DNA from 2 places in the Trichocoleus sp. ST-U1 genome. Region 1 is predicted to be linked to the other one. Evidence: riboswitches for the same ligand, from Rfam matches in the RefSeq annotation. Region 1 holds a riboswitch; the other holds the start of a gene.

Evidence for each region. Region 1 has a riboswitch for cobalamin ahead of NDA06_RS10145 (sirohydrochlorin chelatase). Riboswitches for the same ligand answer to the same signal wherever they lie in the genome.
Region 2: another riboswitch for cobalamin. It lies ahead of NDA06_RS15405 (HupE/UreJ family protein); the one in region 1 lies ahead of NDA06_RS10145 (sirohydrochlorin chelatase).

Annotation. Positions count from the first base shown of each region.
Region 1 is NZ_JAMPJZ010000020.1:40,541-43,954, forward strand. Features, by position in the region: gene NDA06_RS10140 (hypothetical protein) at 271-987, shown strand; cobalamin riboswitch at 1,285-1,420, shown strand; gene NDA06_RS10145 (sirohydrochlorin chelatase) at 1,463-2,503, shown strand; gene sipA (regulatory protein SipA) at 2,613-2,921, shown strand; gene NDA06_RS10155 (hypothetical protein) at 3,012-3,414, opposite strand, start outside.
Region 2 is NZ_JAMPJZ010000040.1:17,415-20,828, forward strand. Features, by position in the region: gene NDA06_RS15395 (ABC transporter ATP-binding protein) at 1-1,361, shown strand, start outside; gene NDA06_RS15400 (hypothetical protein) at 1,374-1,499, opposite strand; cobalamin riboswitch at 1,595-1,745, shown strand; gene NDA06_RS15405 (HupE/UreJ family protein) at 1,766-2,428, shown strand; gene NDA06_RS15410 (M56 family metallopeptidase) at 2,526-3,368, opposite strand; gene NDA06_RS15415 (BlaI/MecI/CopY family transcriptional regulator) at 3,359-3,414, opposite strand, start outside.

The DNA.
Region 1 (3,414 bases):
TATCAATTGGCAAACCCTCTTCTGTCCTTGCGAAGGTAACAGAAGAGGGTTCGCTGTGGAAAATAAAGAAAAATTAAATGGGGTGGTTCCGTCTAGGAGGAAGCGTTTCCGAAGAACCGATATTTCTTTTAAAGTCAATTCGTATTTTCCCTGAAATAAAGATGTAAAAATTATTAAATTCACAATTTTATTAATTTGACTTTATTATAACTTTATTTGAATAAACGTATTCTGGTTTTAGTGAGCAGAGCATCTACAAAATAACAAGTCATGAAAAAGCTTTTGATGTTGGTAGCGATCGCGCTGTTTGTTCCATTCTTTGCCCAGCGCTCCGAAGCCGCCATGATGCTTAAGGTGTCGCAAGAATCTAAACCAGGTTTGGGTGACTTTGATAGTAATATTTTGGGGTTTTTTGAAGCTTTTAGCACAAATAAAACAGCAGCCAATTACTACCAGTATAGCAAAGGTTATAATTCATCCTTTAGTAACCCAGTCCTGAGTTTAACCGCTAAGCAATCTCACCTTTTTTTTGTAGATGCTATTGATGGTCTATCACTGTTCATCGTTCATTCTAAGCCGGGTAATCCAACAGGTGGAGCGGCTAAAATGAGCTTTAACTTGTTGGGAGATACGGCAGAATTAAAAATTGTAGACGATTTAGGTGAGGCAACTGCAAATTCCACTGGCACCGTCTTTACTTCAAATCAGAGCTGGGGGGTTTGTTGCACTGATGGTTTAGCCATTGGTTCGCTTGACAGCAATTGGGAAATGTTGGTGCAATTCACTACGCCGCCTAAAGAGTTGAACAGCTGGCAAGTGTATTCTTCATCAACCTCGTCAAAAATTTCTCTCTCGCTGCAAACAGGGCGTCGAGTAAAGTTAAACGTTGCACCCGTATCTACACCTGAGCCTTCAAGCATGAATTCCTTAGTTTTTGCCGGGTTAGCACTGGCTGTACGTCGTCGCACTCAGGGCGGTATTTTGTAATGGATAATTTGTATTTTTTATCAGACTTCTAGGTATGGGGTTATCTTTATCTTTATACAGTCAGCAATGGTTTGGATTGATAAGGTTCTATAAGCTACAAAAAACGGGAGCATCCCGCTTTTGTAAAAAAGCCACAAACGGTCAATCAATTCTAGAGTTGCTCGATCGATCGCCAAACTTGCGAATGATACTCGATAAAGTGGGGAAAATTTTCCTTCAGTTTTGATGGGGCATCAAAAACTGGCATCTGGAGAGTCTTGGGAATACCCCCTCCCCCTGGATTTTGAGCTGCGACCGGATCGGCTAAGATATCAAGGCACACGTAAAGGGTAACAACGTGGGGAAACGCCGGTGCAAATCCGGGGCTGTGCGGCAGCTGTAAACGAGGTGACTCTCGGAAGCCAGAATGCCTACTTAGTACTACCTTCATACAGTCTAACTTCCTGCCTTGCACGGGAAAGGAGCAATCAAATTGATGCCTAGTATAAATTCAACCGATCTGATGGGACTGCAATCCCCTACTCCCCAGTCGATTCAATTGCCGCCGCTACCTTTGCGTCGTCCGTTGTTGATGGTTGGTCATGGCACCAAAGATGAGGATGGACGGCAGAGTCTTCTAGATTTTGCCGATGCGTATCAAGCGTTAGACCCGTCGCGTCCTGTTTTACCTTGTTTTCTAGAACTCACTACCCCCACGATACAGGAGGGGGTGGATCGCTGTGTAGAAGAGGGTTACACGGAACTCTCTGTATTGCCGATTTTGCTATTTGCAGCTCGACACAATAAGTTTGATGTTACGAATGAGTTAGACCGGGCAAGGGTTAGACATCCCCAGGTGAAGTTTTACTATGGGCGTCATTTTGGGATTACGCCAGGGATTTTGGATTTGTGGCGATCGCGTCTTTCGGAATTAGACCAACCCCAGTACAATCGCTCAGAAACGGTTCTGCTCTTTGTCGGTCGGGGTTCCAGCGATCCTGATGCGAACAGCGATGTTTATAAGCTTGCCCGGATTCTGTGGGAAGGTAGCGGCTACGCCACCGTTGAAACTTGCTTTATTGGCATTACCCATCCCCGTCTGGAAGAAGGGTTCCGCCGTGCTAGACTCTACGAGCCTAAACGCATTATCGTCCTACCGTACTTCCTATTTACCGGCGTCTTAGTTAAAAAGATTTTCGACATCACGGCGCAACAACAGGAGCAATACCCGGATATTTCCATGACTTGCCTACCAGAAATGGGCATTCACCCTCAGTTGTTGTCTGTATTAAGAGAACGAGAAATTGAGACGCAGTTGGGGCAAGTGCAAATGAATTGCGAAATGTGCAAATTCAGGATAGCAGCCAATAGCAACAGTAACGGGCACACTCCCGCCCACGATCATTCTCATCATGGGCATGGACATGGGCATGGGCATGGGCATGGGCACGGGCATGGTCACGATCATGCTCACCCTGCTGAAGATCCATACAGAAATGTAGAGCAATATCACCAAAAGATTTGGCAAGCGCCTTGAATATTTGATAAGTAGTCATTAGTCAGTTGTTATTAGTCATTGGTGTCACTCGCAAAGAACTTAGAACTAATGACTACTGACACCCAACTACTTCATTACCTAAAAACTGATGTCTAAAGAATTTGTAATTGGTGAGCGAGTCCGTGTGGTAACGTTGCCGCCTTACGTTAAAACAGCGGAACCGATGCCGATGCTGCGTCCTCCTGATGTGATTCAGCTTGGGGAAGAGGGGGTCGTTGTTGACCGGCGTCCAGGGGGATATTGGAGCGTCCGCTTTGCCAGAGGAGTTTTTTTGCTGGATAGCCAGTTTATAGAGTCCGTGCAGGCGATCGCTGATACCGAATCAGGGACAGAGGCAACTGATGTGCGATCGCACAACGTATCGCTGGAGCAAAAATATATCGTTGATCCCAGCTGAGTCAGAGGCGATCGCGTGTCTTCAAAGCGAGGCGTTCGCCTAGCGCTGACTTGTCAGTTCGCACCTCAACAATCGCTAACCCCGATTAAATTACTTCCGCTTTTTCTGGTTTTTCTTGCGTGACTCCTTGGACATCTTTTTTTTAGACTTGGCTTTGGGATCGCTCTTGCCAGGGCGAAAGCCTTTTGCTTCCTGAGAAATTGATGAACCCGTGAAGCCAGGATCGCTGACCCCCTTTCTTTGAAAGCTCTGGTTAAATTCTTTCTTCGGTAATTCTTCAGACGACTTCAAGCCCAATCCCACCTGCACATCATCCCAGTCTCCTACCAAGAAACGATCCACGGTATCAGCAGCAAAGACACGCTCTATCAGCGGCGCGGACTCTACCGCCTTCAGATCGACCAGGGAACCTATGAGAAAGCTATTCAATTCTGAGCCGTTTTCTGCAAACGATTCCAGTTGATGGGTGAGAATCGCAACACACTCAGGACGA
Region 2 (3,414 bases), on a different contig from region 1:
GTCTGCTGGGATTTGCCGTATTGAGTTTGGCGAATACAGTTTTTGCCTACGGACTGACATTGCCGGTGATGCTGTCGATTAATTTGAAGCTGAGTCTGCTGGCGATCGCAGTCTATCCGTTTATGCTGATCGCTGTGCAGCTATTTAGCGATCGCCTACGGAACGAACAGCTGGTGTTGCAAGAGGAACTCTCTAGCATCAGCGAGTTGATTCAAGAGGATATGAGCGGGATTGGTCTGATTAAAATCTACGCTCAGGAGGAGAACGAACGCCGCGCCTTCTCCCGGTTAAATAATCGCCTGTTGCAAGCCAATATCCAATTAGCAAAGACCAGAAATGTCTTGTTTCCAATCATTCAAGGCATGGCTTTTATCAGCTTACTGATATTGCTATGGGTTGGAGCGCGGTCAATTGTGGCAGGTGCGATCACAATTGGCGATTTTCTGGCATTAATTCTCTATACTGAACGATTAGTTTTCCCCACCGCTTTACTGGGTTTTACGATTACTGCCTACCAACGAGGTGAGGTGAGTATCGACCGCATTGAGTCAATTCTGATGGCAGAAGCCAAAATTAAAGATTCTCCGAATGCACTTGCATTACCAGTTGAAAAAGTAAGCGGTAAATTAACAGCGCGTCAACTCAGTTATACGTTTCCGGGAGCCGAAACTCCCGCGCTTAAGAATGTTAGCTTTACGATTGAACCAGGGGAAACCGTGGCGATTGTCGGACCAATTGGCTCCGGAAAATCGACACTTGCCAATGCCTTGCCGCGATTAGTGGATATTCCAAGCGATAGTTTGTTCGTAGATGGCAATGATATTACGCAGATCAAATTGCCCGATTTGCGCGGAGCCATCGCTTATGTCCCGCAAGACAGCTTTCTGTTCAGCACTACCATCAAAAACAATATTCGCTACGGCAATCCTCTGAGCGAACAGACAGAGATTATCAATGCTGCCAAGCAAGCGCAAATTCACCCGGAAATTCTCAATTTTCCCCAGCAATACGAAACCGTTGTGGGTGAGCGCGGCATTACCCTCTCAGGGGGACAGCGACAACGGACGGCTCTCGCCCGTGCTTTGCTGATGGATTCCCCGATTCTGATTTTGGATGATGCTCTCTCCAGCGTTGATAATCAAACTGCCACAGCCATTTTGAATAATCTTTCGGAAGGCATCCAGCGCAAAACGGTTATTTTTATCTCTCACCAATTGTCTGCGGCTGCAACTGCCGATCGCATTTTTGTGATGGATCGAGGTCAAATTGTGCAGTCTGGGACTCATGCCGAACTTTTGCAACAACCTGGACTTTACCGTTCGCTTTGGAACCAGCACGAGCTAAAGGAAATCCTCAGCTAATTTTAGTAGCACTCAAGTAGCGATCGCTATTTGAGTTTCTTGAGGTAATGCAATTCGATTCGTCGGGTTGGATGGTACTTCGGAAACCCTGGGTGTAAAGAACATTAAAGCCGAACCCAGCAGACAATTAACGCACATTTTTCCGATTCCTCCTCAAATAAAGCGGCTCTTGGAGTCATCTGTTTGAGGTTCATTTTACCCATACTTTTTAAAATGCCAGCACTGAAGTGATATGATTGCCCTACTCAATCGGTTCTGGTGGGGAGCAGCCACCAGAGGTAACGGGGAAAGTTCGGTGTAAAACCGTCGCTGTCCCGCAGCTGTAATGAGATCCGTCGTTTTGGTCTCTCAGCCAGAATACCCGCCGAGAGAAATTGATTTGCGAAATCTGCGAGGTACAGAATATGTCTAAAGATAGACGCTTTGCTTTCTTAAATCTGATGCAAAGCCGAACGGTAATTGTATTTTTGGTTTTAATTAGCACTTTCCTATGTGCCCAGCGGGCGATCGCTCACCATCCAATGGGTGGCAAGACGCCGTCTAATTTCTTTGAAGGGTTCTTTTCAGGGCTAGCCCACCCCTTGATTGGACTGGATCATTTTGCGTTTGTGGTGGCGATTGGATTACTGGCGGTTGGGCAAGTGCGGGGCGCGTTCATCCCAGCCGGGTTTGTATTGGCAGCACTGGCGGGAACTGGGATTCATTTACTCAATCTAGATTTACCGGCAGCTGAGATAGCGATCGCCGGTTCCGTGATTGTCTTTGGGGCGCTGCTGCTAACGCCAAACAAACCAAACTGGATGGTTCTTATAGCGCTGGGAGCGCTTGCTGGTTTATTTCACGGCTATGCTTATGGCGAGGCAATCGTCGGTGCTGGTATGACACCGCTTGTTGCTTACCTTCTGGGTTTCACTTTCATTCAATATGGCGTTGCCTTGGTTGCCATGCTGATTGGCAATGCAGTGAGCCGGAAATCTGCCACTCAACCTTTATCCTGGCAGCGATTTGCCGGTTTGGTTATCTGCTCGATTGGAGTGGTTTTCTTAAGTAATTCCGTCCTCGGTTAATGATAATCTCGCGCAAAGGTGCAAAGACGCTAACAGAAACTTTGCGTCTTTGCGCGAAATTTGAAAGGAAATTATCCTGATTGTGCAACACCAAAATTTAAGTGTGAAACGGCACGGTTACTAGCGGCAGAAACCCTAGTAGTATCCAATGCCAAAGCCATAAGCTGGGTGAAGCTGACTCCTCTGATGGTGCCAAAAGCGCTTCGATTCTCTCCTCTAAACGATTTCGAGGGGTCATGGCACTGAACGCTGCACAGAAACTTTCAGACTGTACTGGCGAGACACTCACCACCAATAGCAGAGATTCTGCTAACAATAAGGGATCTACCTGTTGCGCCGCCCATCGATCCGCACGAAGTTCCCGCAATAGTAAAAGTTCTTGCCACAAAGCTTCTGTATTCGGCAACCAAGCGGTTATCTGGCGCACCCAGCCAAGCCAGAAAAACCAAAACGTATCCCGATAATAGTAATGCGCTTGTTCGTGGGCGAGAACTGCTTCTAGATGATCTCGATCGAGGGTTTCTAACAATCCCTGACTGACGACTAATTCAGGCTGCCAGAAACCAATTTGGGCGCTAAATAGAACGCTGGCATTGAGAAGGCGACCCAATTTACCTTCAAGCTCGATTTGGGGATAAGTGCGTGTCTGTTGTACCGAACGCCATCCTTCATGTGCCAGCTTTAGACATAAGATTCCGGCAACGCCTAAAAATCCCCAGGCGAAGGAGTAACTGAACCATCCGGCTTGCAGTCCTCCCATTTTTCCGTCTGCACCCATACAAATAACCGCGATCGCTGTCACGATCAATAGCAGCGGCGGAAACAAAAATAACCCAAAGGATCGTTGCCAGCGTTGCGTCCAAGTTCCTGATGGCTCTAACCCTGTGCATCTCAGACACCACGCCAATCCTAACGCCGTCAGAATCATCGCTAGATGCATAATTTTCCCTCCTCTCTCGCTTTGCGTGCGGATTGAAGACGAAGCG